DNA from 2 places in the Streptomyces sp. AM25 genome. Region 2 is predicted to be linked to the other one. Evidence: riboswitches for the same ligand, from Rfam matches in the RefSeq annotation. Region 2 holds a riboswitch; the other holds the start of a gene.
The links. Region 2 has a riboswitch for glycine ahead of gcvT (glycine cleavage system aminomethyltransferase GcvT). Riboswitches for the same ligand answer to the same signal wherever they lie in the genome.
Positions count from the first base shown of each region.

Region 1: another riboswitch for glycine. It lies ahead of gcvP (aminomethyl-transferring glycine dehydrogenase); the one in region 2 lies ahead of gcvT (glycine cleavage system aminomethyltransferase GcvT).

Region 1 covers NZ_JBKIWN010000042.1:8,887-16,176, forward strand. The annotation lists gene ACLHRZ_RS33430 (DNA polymerase IV) at 1-1,237, shown strand, start outside; gene ACLHRZ_RS33435 (PRC-barrel domain-containing protein) at 1,180-1,530, opposite strand; glycine riboswitch at 1,652-1,759, shown strand; gene gcvP (aminomethyl-transferring glycine dehydrogenase) at 1,944-4,829, shown strand; gene ACLHRZ_RS33445 (DUF5999 family protein) at 4,947-5,153, opposite strand; gene ACLHRZ_RS33450 (hypothetical protein) at 5,456-6,043, opposite strand; gene ACLHRZ_RS33455 (glutamate-cysteine ligase family protein) at 6,518-7,290, shown strand, end outside.
Region 2 covers NZ_JBKIWN010000015.1:132,119-139,408, reverse strand. The annotation lists gene ACLHRZ_RS21250 (L-serine ammonia-lyase) at 1-746, opposite strand, end outside; gene glyA (serine hydroxymethyltransferase) at 884-2,146, opposite strand; gene gcvH (glycine cleavage system protein GcvH) at 2,183-2,557, opposite strand; gene gcvT (glycine cleavage system aminomethyltransferase GcvT) at 2,631-3,752, opposite strand; glycine riboswitch at 3,783-3,885, opposite strand; glycine riboswitch at 3,886-3,979, opposite strand; gene ACLHRZ_RS21230 (AAA family ATPase) at 4,126-4,689, shown strand; gene ACLHRZ_RS21225 (enhanced serine sensitivity protein SseB) at 4,807-5,562, shown strand; gene ACLHRZ_RS21220 (enhanced serine sensitivity protein SseB C-terminal domain-containing protein) at 5,661-6,467, shown strand; gene ACLHRZ_RS21215 (ABC transporter permease) at 6,778-7,290, shown strand, end outside.

The DNA of each region.
Region 1 (7,290 bases), on a different contig from region 2:
CCACTCGGCGATGGCGACGGCCCAGGCCCGCAGGCTCTGCCCGAACGCCGCGTACCTCACCCCGCGGTTCACCCTGTACCGGCAGGTCAGCGATGTGGTCATGGGGCTGCTGGGCGAGCTGTCGCCGCTGGTGGAGCCGTTGAGCCTGGACGAGGCCTTCGTGGACCTGGAGGCGGGCGGGGTGGAGCCCTCCTCGGCCGCGGCGCGGGCCGTGGGCGAGCGGCTGCGCCGCGACATCCGGGCGGCCACGGGGCTCAGCGGGTCGGTGGGGCTGGCGGGGTCCAAGATGATGGCCAAGATCGCCTCCGAGCAGGCCAAGCCCGACGGCCTGGTGTGCATAGAGCCCGGCACCGAGCAGGAGACCCTGGGGCCGATGTCGGTGCGCGTCATCCCGGGTGTCGGCCCCGCCACCGCCGAAACGTTGCGCCGGGCCGGGATCACCACCGTGGCCGAGACCGCCGAGGCCGGTGAGGACGAGCTGGTGCGCCTGCTGGGCAGGGCCCACGGCAGCGGGCTGTACGTGCTGGCCACCGGCGGTGACGAGCGGCCCGTCGTCGCGGAGCGGGACGCCAAGTCGGTGTCCGTGGAGGACACTTTCGCCGAGGACCTCACCGACCGCACCCGGGTGCAGCTGGAGATCGCCCGCCTCGCCGACCGCTGCGTGCGGCGGCTGCGCGGTGCCGGGCGGAGCGGGCGCACCGTGGTCATCAAGGTGCGGCGCTACGACTTCTCGACCCTCACCCGCTCGGAGACGCTGCGCGGGCCGACGGACGATCCCGCGGTCGTGCGGGAGGCGGCCGCCCGGCTGCTGGACGGGGTGGACACCACGGCCGGGGTGCGGCTGCTGGGGGTGGGCGTCTCCGGGCTCGCGGACTACACCCAGGAGGACCTCTTCGCCCAGGCGGCCGGCAGCGCGGCGGCCGAGGCCGGGGCGGAGCCGGAGCGGGAGCAGGAGGAGGCTGCGGAAGAGGCGGCACGGCCCCGCCAGTGGCTGCCGGGGCTGGACGTGCGGCACGCCGAGTACGGGGCCGGCTGGGTGCAGGGCAGCGGCGTCGGCCGGGTCACGGTCCGCTTCGAGGAGCCCTGGTCCGAGGAGCCCGGCAGGGTGCGCACGTTCGCCGTCGACGACCCGGCGCTGGAGCACGCCGATCCGCTGCCGCTCGTCCGGCCCGCGGAGGGTCAGCCGCCGGAGGCGGGGCCGGAAGCGCCGTCGGCCGGGGGGACGGCGAGCCCGTAGTGCCGGTACAGCCGCAGTTCCTGCCGGGGGGAGAGGTGGCGGCCGGCACCGATGTCCGGGGCGCTCCTGATCAGGGCCCGCTCGTAGGGGACGTGCAGCCCCTCGCCGTCGGCCCGGCTCGGCTGCAGCGGTACGAGGGCGTCGCGGCTGAACAGCCCGGTGCGCACGGCGGCCCACTCCGGCCGCCCGGTCGCGTCGTCGAGGTACACCTCGTCCACCGTGCCGATCCGCACGCCGTCGCGGTCGAAGGCCTTGCGGCCGATCAGGCTCCGGGGGTCGACATCCGTCTGCACGGCCTTCCTCCTGTTTCCTCCCACCTGGCGCACCTGCCACCAACCAAAAGCCACAAAGCGGGAAGCGGCCACTTGGGCGCTCCGCCGGGAAATCCTCGCTGGTAGGCTGGCCAGTGGCCGCAGAATCCGTGCGGGAGAGTCCTCCGACGCCCTCAGGGGCGGGCTCGGAGGCGCCGAAGGAGCAAATCCTCCCCGGAATCTCTCAGGCACCCCGTACCGCATGGGCGAGGCCACTCTGGAAAGCAGGGCGGGTCCGGTCCGGCAGTACTCCGAGCCCTTCCTCACCGACGGTGAAAGCCGGGTACTGCACCGCCCGGTGAAGCTCTCAGGTTGCGATGACAGAGGGGGAGGCCGTCCGGGTACCCGCGCCGTGGTACCCCTCGCAGGTCGCAATGACCAGGAGGCCTCCGCAGATGACCGCCCACCGCATCTCCCTCTCCGACCTGGAGCGCGGCACTCCCTTCGAGGACCGTCACATAGGGCCCGACTCCGAGGCGCGGGCCAAGATGCTCGCCCAGGTCGGCTTCGGCTCCCTCGACGAGCTCACCGCCGCCGCCGTGCCGGAAGTGATCAAGAGCGCCGGGGCGCTGGGCCTGCCCGCCGCCCGCACCGAGCCCGAGGTCCTCGCCGAGCTGCGCTCGCTCGCGAGCCGCAACCAGGTGCTCACCCCCATGATCGGCCTCGGTTACCACGGCACGTTCACCCCGCCGGTGATCCTGCGCAACGTCATGGAGAACCCCGCCTGGTACACGGCCTACACGCCGTACCAGCCGGAGATCTCCCAGGGCCGGCTGGAGGCCCTGCTCAACTTCCAGACGGTCGTGGCCGAGCTGACCGGTCTGCCCACCTCCGGCGCCTCCCTGCTCGACGAGGGCACCGCGGCGGCCGAGGCCATGGCGCTGTCCCGGCGCATGGGCAAGGTCAAGGACGGGGTCTTCCTCGTCGACGCGGACGCCCTGCCGCAGACCGTCGCGGTGATCGAGACCCGCGCCGAGCCGACCGGCGTCGAGGTCGTCGTCGCGGACCTGTCCGCGGGCATCCCCGAGGAGATCGCCGGCCGTGGCGTCTTCGGCGTGCTGCTGCAGTACCCGGGCGCCTCCGGTGCCGTGCGCGACCTGCGCCCCGTCATCGAGCAGGCCCACGAGCTCGGCGCCGTCGTCACCGTCGCGGCCGACCTGCTCGCCCTGACCCTGCTCACCCCGCCCGGCGAGCTCGGCGCCGACATCGCCGTCGGCACCACCCAGCGCTTCGGCGTGCCCATGGGCTTCGGCGGCCCGCACGCCGGGTACATGGCCGTCCGCGAGAAGTTCGCCCGCAGCCTCCCCGGCCGCCTGGTCGGCGTCTCCGTCGACGCCGACGGCAACAAGGCCTACCGCCTGGCCCTGCAGACCCGCGAGCAGCACATCCGCCGCGAGAAGGCCACCAGCAACATCTGCACCGCCCAGGTGCTCCTCGCCGTCATGGCCGGCATGTACGCCGTCCACCACGGTCCCGGGGGCCTGGCCGCCATTGCGCGCCGTACCCACCGCTACGCCGTCCTCCTCGCCGAGGGCCTGCGGGCCGCGGGCGTCGAGGTCGTGCACGGTGCGTACTTCGACACCCTGACCGTGCGTGTCCCCGGCCGCGCCGCCGAGGTCGTCGGCGCCGCCCGCGAGCGCGGAGTCAACCTGCGCCTGACGGACGCCGACCACGTCGGCATCGCCTGCGACGAGACCACCACGCGGGCCCATCTGGCCTCCGTGTGGGCCGCGTTCGGCGTGGAGGCCGACGTCGAGGCGCTCGACGCGGCCACCGCCGACACCCTCCCCGAGGGCCTGCTGCGCACCGACGAGTACCTCGCGCACCCGGTCTTCCACCAGTACCGCTCCGAGACGGCGATGCTGCGCTACCTGCGCCGCCTCGCCGACCGCGACTACGCGCTGGACCGGGGCATGATCCCGCTCGGCTCCTGCACGATGAAGCTCAACGCCACCACCGAGATGGAGCCGGTCACCTGGCCCGAGTTCGGCGCGCTGCACCCCTTCGCGCCCGCCGACCAGGCCGCGGGCTACCTCACGCTCATCACCGAGCTCGAGGAGCGGCTCGCCGAGGTCACCGGCTACGCCAGGGTGTCCCTGCAGCCCAACGCGGGCTCCCAGGGCGAGCTCGCGGGCCTGCTGGCCGTCCGTGCGTACCACCGCGCCAACGGCGACGAGCAGCGCACCGTCTGCCTCATCCCGTCCTCCGCGCACGGCACCAACGCGGCCAGCGCGGTGATGGCGGGCATGAAGGTCGTCGTGGTGAAGACCGCCGACGACGGCGAGGTCGACATCGCGGACCTGCGGGCCAGAATCGAGCAGCACCGCGACGAGCTGGCCGTGCTGATGATCACGTACCCGTCCACGCACGGCGTCTTCGAGGAGCATGTGGCGGACATCTGCGCGGCCGTGCACGAGGCCGGCGGCCAGGTGTACGTGGACGGGGCGAACCTCAACGCCCTGGTGGGCCTGGCCCGGCCGGGCGAGTTCGGCGGCGACGTCTCGCACCTGAACCTGCACAAGACCTTCTGCATCCCGCACGGCGGCGGCGGTCCGGGCGTCGGCCCGGTGGCCGTCCGCGCCCACCTCGCGCCCTACCTGCCCAACCACCCGCTGCAGCCGGCCGCCGGTCCGGCCACGGGCGTCGGGCCGATCTCGGCAGCTCCCTGGGGCTCCGCCGGCATCCTGCCGATCTCCTGGGCGTACGTGCGGCTGATGGGCGCCGAGGGCCTCAAGCGCGCCACGCAGGTGGCCGTGCTGGGCGCCAACTACATCGCCAAGCGCCTGGAGCCGCACTACCCCGTGCTCTACACCGGCCCGGGCGGCCTGGTCGCGCACGAGTGCATCGTGGACCTGCGCCCGCTGACCAAGGCGACCGGGGTGAGCGTCGACGATGTGGCCAAGCGCCTGATCGACTACGGCTTCCACGCGCCGACCATGTCCTTCCCGGTGGCCGGCACGCTGATGATCGAGCCGACGGAGAGCGAGGACCTCACCGAGCTGGACCGGTTCTGCGACGCCATGATCGCGATCCGTGCCGAGATCGAGAAGGTCGGCTCGGGCGCGTGGGACAAGGACGACAACCCGCTGCGCAACGCCCCGCACACCGCGGCCTCGGTCACCGGTGCCTGGGAGCACCCGTACACCCGCGAGGAGGCGGCCTTCCCCGCCGGGGTGACGGCGGCCGACAAGTACTGGCCGCCGGTGCGCCGCGTCGACGGCGCGTACGGCGACCGCAACCTCGTCTGCTCCTGCCCGCCGCTCGACGCCTACGAGGGCTGAGCAACAGGGCGGTGCCGCGCGGCTGATGCGCGTCGGGGCCGGTTCGGCGATCTGCGCCGGGCCGGCCCCTCATGTCTTTCCGGGTGTCATATGCGGTTGTGCCGGGTAGTGCTGTTGCTAGGCAGCCGTCACCACGTGGTCGGCGCCGAGCGGCCGGTGCGGGGCGATGATCTGTCCGTCCGGCAGCAGCTCACCGGTGTCCTCGAAGCAGAGGACGCCGTTGCACAGCAGGCTCCAGCCCTGTTCCGGGAAGTGCGCCACGAGCTGGGCGGCCTCCCGGTCGGCGGAGTCGGCTGACGGGCACGTGGGCTGGTGCTGGCACATGGCAGGGATCTTTCGCTGTGGTGTCGTGACTGTCCTGCGGCTCGATGCGGTGGTCATGCCGCCCCCCGTTTGCAATCGTCGGTCGATCCCAGTGTTGCCGTGCGAGCGGAATTCCGCAGGCATTTCCCTGTGGTGCTCCTCACAGGATGAGGACGCGTCACCCGTGCGGGGGGTTGCGGCCAACAAGGCTGTCTCTTCGGGGGGTTCGCGATGGCCGTGGTGGGCTAGCCCGGTCGGGGGAGCACGCCGCAGTGCCCCGTGGCCGGTGGGTCCGCGGGGCACTGCTGCGGCGGGTGCGCCGGTCAGGCGGAGGTCTGCAGCAGCGGGGCCGGGGTGAGCCGCAGGGCGAGCACGGGCAGCAGGTCGGCGACGCGGTGCGGGCGGTGGGCGGCGATGCCGGGCGGGGCGGGGGCGAGGGGCACCAGCAGGTCGCCCGGGGCGAGCACGCCCGACGAGGCCTCGGCCGTGATGTCGCCGTGCAGCCAGAGGGTGAGCATGTAGAGCCCCGGAACGGACAGCAGCCTCGGCTGGTACGGCGACGGCAGCAGCTCGGCCTGGTGCAGGGCCAGCTCGGTGGAGGCGAGGTAGGGGCCCTCGAAGAAGTGGGAGAACGCCCAGCCGTCCGGGGTGAGCATGGTCTCGGCCGCGGCGATCGACCGCCCGCCGCCCCGGACGAGGAAGCGCCAGCCCGTCAGCCGGGTCCGGGGCGCCCCGCCGCGGGGCGTGACCGGCTCCAGCACGTGGACGGGCAGCGGCAGTTCGGGGGTGAGCGGCGTCTGCGCGGACTTCAGCGACGGGGTGCGTGCCGCACGGACGGCGGTCGGGGAACCGAGGGCCGCACGGACGCTGCGGAGGGCAGGCGCGGGGGCAGGGGGGACGTGCAGTGGCATGGGGGTCGCCTCTCGCTTGGGGAGACACGCGGGGGTGCTGGGCAGGTGCGACGACGCTGTCGGGGGTCAGAGGGGGGCCGGACCGACTTCCGGGGCGCCTGCTCTCTGCCTATCGCGGAGTTTATACGACACGTGTTCACGCAGTGTTTCGGCTAGCTGTCCGCAGTATTTCCGGCAAGAGGAAATCAGGGCCTCTTTTCGGGGTGATTTCGGTGATTATGCCGCAATGTCGCGCCCATGACCTCGGGCTTTTCCCGGGCAGCGGTCGGCCGGATCTCATCGGTGTTTATCACCAGCGCATTGCCCGGCAACTGCGACCACCCGTATGCCGACGGAATGTGCCGGAGTGCGCATGGTGCCGAGCCTAGCGGGTATGCGGCTCCGGCGAGGCGTTATCGATCGTCCCGCTGGGCATCATCGACCGTGACGAGGGCGGCGCCGCCGCGGGCGACCCGTTTGAGGAGGGACGCTTGAATGGGTGAGAAGGTCGCGGCCGAGGGGTTCGGTCCCGCCGCCCCGCAGCACCACCGGGACAAGCTCCGGCAGTGCCTGGAAGCGCTGGCGAGACTGCTGGAGGAGAAGCGGTTCGACCGGCCGCGGAATCTCATGGGGCTGGAGATCGAGCTGAATCTCGCGGGCCTCGACGGTATGCCGAGCATGATGAATGCGGAGGTGCTCGAGCGTATCGCGAGCCGGGATTTCCAGACTGAACTCGGACAGTTCAACCTGGAAGTGAACATTGTGCCGCACCGGCTGTCCGGCCGGGTCTTCGACCAGCTTGCCGAAGAGCTGCGCACCGGCCTTGCCTATGCCGACCGCAGGGCCATGGAGGTCGATTCCGGAATCGTGATGATCGGTATTCTTCCGACCCTCACCCGCCGGCACGCGGTCACCGCCAATCTCTCCGCGGCCGACCGGTACGCCCTGCTCAACGAGCAGATCCTGGCCGCCCGCGGCGAGCACTTCACCATCGACATCGACGGAATCGAGCGGCTCACCTGCACGGCCGGGTCGATCGTCACCGAAGCCGCCTGCACCTCCGTGCAGTTGCATCTGCAGGTGACTCCCGGCCGGTTCGCCGCGGTGTGGAACGCGGCGCAGGCCGTCGCCGCCGCGCAGATCGCCGTGGGCGCCAACTCTCCTTTCCTGTTCGGCCGGGAGCTGTGGCGCGAGTCGCGGCCGCCGCTGTTCGTCCAGTCCACCGACACCCGCCCGCCCGAGCTCCAGGCCCAGGGCGTGCGGCCGCG
Region 2 (7,290 bases):
GCGCGGCGGCGGACCTTCAGGCCGCCCGGCAGGATGCCCTCGCGGGACATGCCGCGCGCGACGCAGGACTGCATCACGCGCCAGATCTCCAGCAGGCCCGCGCGGATCTCGTCCTCGGTGCGCCAGGCCTTCTCGTTCTCCAGCATCAGGGCGGAGATCGACAGGCCCGTCTCGCGGGAGAGCCGCAGCAGCTCGTCGCCGGTGCGGAAGGGGTACTTCAGCACGGTGTCGTCCAGGACGATGCGGTCCTGGCCCACCGCGTCCTCGTCGACGACGAAGCCGCCGCCGACCGAGTAGTAGGTCTTCTCCAGCAGCGGCGCCCCGGCCTCGTCGTAGGCGAAGAGCGTCATGCCGTTGGCGTGGTACGGCAGGGCGCGGCGGCGGTGCAGGATCAGCTGGGTGGACTCGTCGAAGTCGATCTCGTGGGCCGAGCCGATCTCGGTGCCGAGGAGCTTGAGGCGCTTGGTGGTGCGGATGCGCTCCACCTCGTCGTCGGCGATCTCCACGTCGACGGTGCGCGGGGAGTGGCCCTCCAGGCCCAGCAGGACGGCCTTGGGGGTGCCGTGGCCGTGGCCGGTGGCGCCGAGGGAGCCGAAGAGCTCGGCCCGCACGGAGACGGTGTGGGCGAGCAGGCCCTCGTTCTTCAAACGGCCGACGAACATCCGTGCCGCACGCATCGGACCGACCGTGTGGGAGCTGGACGGGCCTATGCCGATCGAGAAGAGATCGAAAACGGAGATGGCCACGGTGGCTGCTCCTCTGGTCGGTGGTACTCGGTGGTACGCGGTTTTGCGGGGGGTCTGTTACACGGTGCGGGGCACCGGGCCCACCTTTCAGTGTGCCCTGGTGCCCCTTACCGGCGGGTAAAGCGGGAGCTGACGGGTTACTTCAGCCCGGGGTACAGCGGGTGCTTCGCCGCGAGGGCGGTGACACGGGCGCGCAGGGCCTCCGCGTCGTAGCCCGGCTTCAGGGCCTCGGCGATGACGTCCGCGACCTCGCGGAAGTCCTCGGCCTCGAAGCCGCGCGTGGCCAGCGCCGGGGTGCCGATCCGCAGGCCCGAGGTGACCATCGGGGGACGCGGGTCGTTCGGGATCGCGTTGCGGTTGACCGTGATGCCGACCTCGTGGAGACGGTCCTCGGCCTGCTGGCCGTCCAGCTCGGAGTGGCGCAGGTCCACCAGGACCAGGTGCACGTCCGTGCCGCCGGACAGGACGGAGACGCCCTCCGCCGTCACGTCGTCCTGGACGAGGCGCTCGGCCAGGATCTTCGCGCCCTCCAGCGTGCGGCGCTGGCGGTCCTTGAACTCCTCCGTCGCCGCGACCTTGAAGGAGACCGCCTTGGCGGCGATCACGTGCTCCAGCGGGCCGCCCTGCTGACCGGGGAACACCGCCGAGTTGATCTTCTTGGCCAGCTCGGCCGTGGAGAGGATCACGCCACCGCGCGGACCGCCCAGGGTCTTGTGCGTGGTCGTGGTGACGACGTGCGCGTGCGGCACCGGGTTCGGGTGCAGACCGGCGGCGACGAGGCCCGCGAAGTGGGCCATGTCGACCATCAGGTACGCGCCGATCTCGTCGGCGATCCGGCGGAAGGCCGCGAAGTCCAGCTGACGCGGGTAGGCGGACCAGCCGGCCACGATCAGCTTCGGGCGGTGCTCCTTGGCGAGGCGCTCGACCTCCTCCATGTCGACCAGGTTGGTCTGCTCGTCGACGTGGTAGGCGACCACGTTGTAGAGCTTGCCGGAGAAGTTGATCTTCATGCCGTGGGTCAGGTGCCCGCCGTGGGCGAGGTTCAGACCCAGGATGGTGTCGCCGGGGGAGAGCAGGGCGAACATCGCGGCGGCGTTGGCCTGCGCGCCGGAGTGCGGCTGCACGTTCGCGTGCTCGGCGCCGAAGAGCGCCTTGACCCGGTCGATGGCGATCTGCTCGACGACGTCGACGTGCTCGCAGCCGCCGTAGTAGCGGCGGCCCGGGTAGCCCTCGGCGTACTTGTTGGTGAGGACCGAGCCCTGGGCCTCCATGACCGCGACCGGAGCGAAGTTCTCCGAGGCGATCATCTCGAGGGTGGACTGCTGGCGGTGGAGTTCGGCGTCGACGGCGGCGGCGACGTCGGGGTCGAGCTCATGGAGGGAGCTGTTCAGAAGCGACATGAGTTCTTCCTGGACGAGAGAGGAGGAGGGCTTGGGTCAGCCGGTGAAGTCGGTGTACTCGTCGGCGGTCAGCAGGTCCGCCGGCTTGTCCGTGATCTTCACCTTGAACAGCCAGCCGCCCTCGAACGGGGCGGAGTTCACCAGCGAGGGGTCGTCCACGACGTCCTGGTTGGCCGCGACGACCTCGCCCGTGACAGGGGCGAAGAGGTCGCTGACCGACTTGGTGGACTCCAGCTCGCCGCAGGTCTCGCCGGCGGTGATGGTGTCACCGACCGCCGGGAGCTGGGCGTAGACGACATCGCCGAGCGCGTTGGCCGCGAACTCGGTGATACCGACCGTCGCCACACCGTCCTCGGTGGCCGAAAGCCACTCGTGCTCCTTGGAGTAGCGCAGCTGCTGGGGGTTGCTCATGAGTCGATTCTCCTGTACGCGGGTCGGTGCTTGTGCAAGGGGTCTTGACAGGTGAGACGGAGAGGAAAGTCGATCAGCGCTCGCGCTTGTAGAACGGCAGCGCCACGACCTCGTACTCCTCATGGCTGCCACGGATGTCCACGGCGATCCCGGGCGCCCCGGGCGCGGCGTGCGCGGCGTCCAGATAGGCGATGGCGATCGGCTTGCCGAGGGTGGGGGAGGGGGCGCCGGAGGTCACCTCGCCGATCACCGTGCCGGAACCGGTCTCGACCACCGGGTACCCGGCGCGCGGCACACGGCGGCCGGCGGCCACCAGGCCGACCAGCTTGCGCGGCGGGGCGCTCTCGGCGCGCTCCGCGGCGGCCTGCAGCGCCTCGCGGCCGACGAAGTCGCCCTGCTTGTCAAACTTGACCACTCGGCCGAGACCGGCGTCGAACGGCGTGGTGGCGGTGGTCAGCTCGTGCCCGTACAGCGGCATGCCGGCCTCCAGGCGGAGCGTGTCACGGCACGAGAGGCCGCACGGCACCAGGCCGGCCGCGGCGCCCGCCTCGGTCAGGGCCTGCCACAGCTTCTCCGCGTCGGCGGGCGCGACGAACAGCTCGAAGCCGTCCTCGCCGGTGTAGCCGGTGCGGGCGATGAGCGCGGGCACGCCCGCGACCGTGCCCGGCAGACCCGCGTAGTACTTCAGGCCGTCGAGGTCGGCGTCGGTGACGGACTTCAGGATCCCGGGGGCGGCGGGGCCCTGGACGGCGATCAGCGCGTAGTGGTCGCGGTCGTCGCGGACCTCGGTGTCGAAGCCGGCGGCGCGCCCGGTGAGCGCGTCCAGCACGGTCTGCGCGTTCGAGGCGTTGGCGACGACCATGAACTCCTGCTCGCCCAGGCGGTAGACGATCAGGTCGTCGAGGATGCCGCCCTCCGCGTTGCAGATCATGGTGTACCGGGCCCGGCCGACGGCCAGCGCGGAGATGTTGCCGACCAGGGCGTGGTCCAGGGCCGCGCCGGCCTGCGGGCCGGTCAGGGTGATCTCGCCCATGTGGGAGAGGTCGAACAGCCCGGCGCGGGTGCGCACGGCGAGGTGCTCGTCACGCTCGCTGCCGTAGCGCAGGGGCATGTCCCAGCCCGCGAAGTCGGTCATGGTGGCGCCGAGCGCGCGGTGCGTCGCGTCGAGGGCCGTTCGGCGAGGGGCAACGGTCATGTGGGGCTCCCAGGCATGGCAGTGAGGACGTCCTCCCCATCTGTCATCGGAACCTGAGAGGTTCACCGGGAGGATCCCCGGCTTGCACCTTGGGTGGGGCCGCCGCAACGGGCGGCCCGCTTTTCAGATCTGCCTCGCCCGTGCGGTATCGGGGCCTGAGAGATTCAAGGGAGGAACTTGCTCCTTCGGCGCCCGGGCGGTGCCCGGGACTCTCCCGCACGGATTCGAGCGGCCGGTATGCAGTTTGGTCGTGCCGGTCCTGCGTTGGCGCGCACATCATTGCACGTACGACCGTGCGATGGACCGGATGCTCCCCCGTGAATTGGATTACCTTTCTTTTACGTTCTGCGGGTATCGGCAGGTGGGAGGTGCCATGACGGAGGTGGTCGACCTGCGGTACCCGGCCGGCGACCTGCTGGTCGTCTCCGGGCTGCCCGGCAGCGGGAAGACGACGCTGATCCGGCGGGCGGTGGCCCCGATGGACGAGGCGGGGGCGCCGGTGCGGTGCGTCGACTCGCAGGACTCCCGGCTCCGGCTGGAGCGGCGGCTGCCGGGCCGGCTGCCGTACGGGCTCTACCGGCCCGTGGCCCGGGTGCTGCACTTCGCGGCGCTGCGGGGTGCCCTGCAGGCGGGCGGGAGCGTGGTGGTGCACGACAGCGGGCGGGTGGGCCTGGTGCGGCGCTGGCTGGCGCGGGGCGTGCGGCGGCGCGGGGGTGCGCTGCACCTGCTGCTGTTGGTCGTCGAGCCGGCGGTGGCGCTGGAGGGGCAGATGCGGCGGGGGCGCCGCGTGTCGCGGCGGGTGTTCGCGCGGCACCGGCGGGCGATGGGGCGGCTGGTCGCGGGGGCCGCCGCGGGGCGCCTGCCGCGGGGCGTGGTGTCGGTCGCGGTCCTGGACCGCGACGCGGCGGACGCGGTACGGGTCATCACGTTCGGCTAGCGCCCCGAAGGGGCGCGGGGAACTGCGCGACCAGCCACAGCGGACCCGCAGCCGAGCGAGCGGGAGTCGGCGCCCCCAGATCCGACTTGGCCCAGGCGCAGCCGTTAAGGTTCGCAGGTGCGCATCCCTGAGCAACGCCCTTACGACTGGCCCGCCAACGAGCTGGAGGCGGTGCTCGCCGCGTCGGTCGGGGTGGCCGGGGCCGGGCCCCGGATCGTCGAGGTGCTCGCGCGCAGCAGCGTGTGGATCCCGCTGCCCAACGGCGGCGGCGCCGACAGCCCCGATCTCGACCTCCCCGCGCTGGAGCTCGACGGGGCCGCGTACGTCCCGGTGTTCAGCTCCGAGCAGGAGTTCCGCCGCGTCGTCGGCGACCGCACCGACTTCGCCGTGGCACCCGCGGTCGAGTTCGCCCGGGGCCTGCCGCCGCAGGTCGGGATCGCCGTCAACCCGGAGGGCACCGTCACGGTGCCGCTGCCGCCGCCGGCCGTGGCCGAGCTGTGCCGGGCCGGGCGCACGGTGCTGGACGGCGACGCCACCGGCGGCCGCGTCCGGCTCTTCCCGCCGGACTGGCAGCAGGAGCCCACCGCCTTCCTCGCCGCCGCCGGGCTGGAGTTCGCGGCCACCGGCCCGGTCCGGACGGCCCGGCGCGCCCTGGCGAGCATCGAGGGTGCGGATCCGGCCCTCTTCGTGGGGATCGAACTGGACCTTCCCGATCCGGGCAGCCGCGAGGCCGCCATGGCGGCCGTCGGCCGCGCGCTGGGCACGGCGCCGGTGCCCTGGCCCGTCCAGCTGGTCTTCCTCGACGTCGCCCAGGACCCGGTCGGCGACTGGATGCGCGCCCAGGTGCGTCCGTTCTACGACCGTGACCTGTGACAGCACCCGTGCCCGCCGCCGCGGGCTCGTAAGCTGGTTGGACGACCAACACGGGGAGCGCGGCCGCGCTCCCCGTGCCGAGAGAAGAGGCGGACCAGGTGAGCGCGGGCGCGGAGAGCGGCGTGGAGCAGGTGCTGCGCCAGGTGGCGCCCGGACGGTACGACACCTATGAGGCGCTGCTGCGGGCCGTGGCCGAGGGCCGGGTGTGGATGCTGCTGTGGCACGGTCAGGCCGGCTCGCCCGACGCGCAGTACGGGAACATGGAGGTCGACGGCCTGGGCTACGCGCCGTGCGTGACGTCCGCGCAGGAGCTCGCCGCCAGCGGCTGGAACCGTGCCCACGAGGTCGTCTCCGGCCGGTCCGTCGCCGCCGCGCTCTACCCCGACCGCTGGGGCCTGTGGCTCAACCCCCATGCGCCCGGCGGCGGTGTCGGCATCCCCTGGCTCGACCTGCGCCGGATCACCGGCGGCCTGGAGCGGCTGCCGGCCGGCCCGCTGCGGCTGAGCGAACCCGCCTCCGACATCCCGCAGTTCTACGCGCTGCTGGCGCAGAACGCCCGCACCACCCCCGTCGTCCGGGCGCTGCGCCGCGCCTGGGTGCAGCCCGCGCTGGGCGCCGCGTACCTGGCGATCGGCCTCGACCTGTACGACACCTCCCGGGCCGCCGTGGAGTCGGTGCGCCTGATGATGCAGCAGTCGATCGGCGCGGTGCCGGACGGGCTGCCGGTGTCGACGGTCTCCCTCGCGGACGAGTACGACCCCGTCGCGATGTGGATGCGTGCCAACGCCCACCCCTTCTACGACCGTGACGCCTACGGCGGCGGCACCCCGGCCCCCGCCGCGCCCTCCCCGGTGTCCGGATACGGCTACCCGCCGCAGCACGGCTGGCAGGCCGGGGCGTACTGACCCGCCAACTCGCCGTACGTCACCGCAGGTTACCCCTCCGTTGAGGGGGCCCGTCCGTCCGTATAACGGAACCTCCCTACGCACATCACGGTTGCGCATCCTTTGGGGGCCGGGTCTGGCGAGTGATCGCGGCCACATTGAAGACTCCCGCTTCAAAGGGCATTCGGCCCTGTGTACGACCTGTTCCGTGTGAGGTTTCCGCACCATCGGCATCATCTGCACCACCCCGCACCATCGCTCCACTTTTGCGCACCAACCGCACCAGTGATGTGAACCGGCCACTCCGGTGGCGAGGGGGGTCCCCGCAACGATGACAGCACCGATCGAGACCACCGGGTCCGCTGCCGGCGCGCAGCCCGAGGCTGTCCTCGCCGGGGCGAAGAGGAGCCAGATCGAAGGGCGTTCGCTCTACCAGATCGCCTGGATCCGCTTCAAACGGGACAGGGTCGCCGTGGCCGGCGGGATCGTGGTGATCCTGCTGGTGCTGCTGGCGGCGCTGGCCAAGCCGATCGAGTCCGTCTTCGGCCTGGACCCCAACACCTTCCACCAGGACCTCATCGACCCGTCCCTGCTCGCGCCCAAGGGCGCCTGGGGCGGCATGAGCTGGGAGCACCCGCTGGGCGTGGACCCGCAGTACGGGCGCGACATCCTGGCCCGGGTCATCGAGGGGTCCTGGGTCTCGCTGCTGGTCGCCACGGGCGCCACGGTGCTCTCGGTGGCCATCGGCACCGTGCTCGGCGTCGTCGCCGGGTTCTACGGCGGCTGGGTGGACAGCGTGATCAGCAGGACGATGGACACCTTCCTGGCCTTCCCGCTGCTGCTG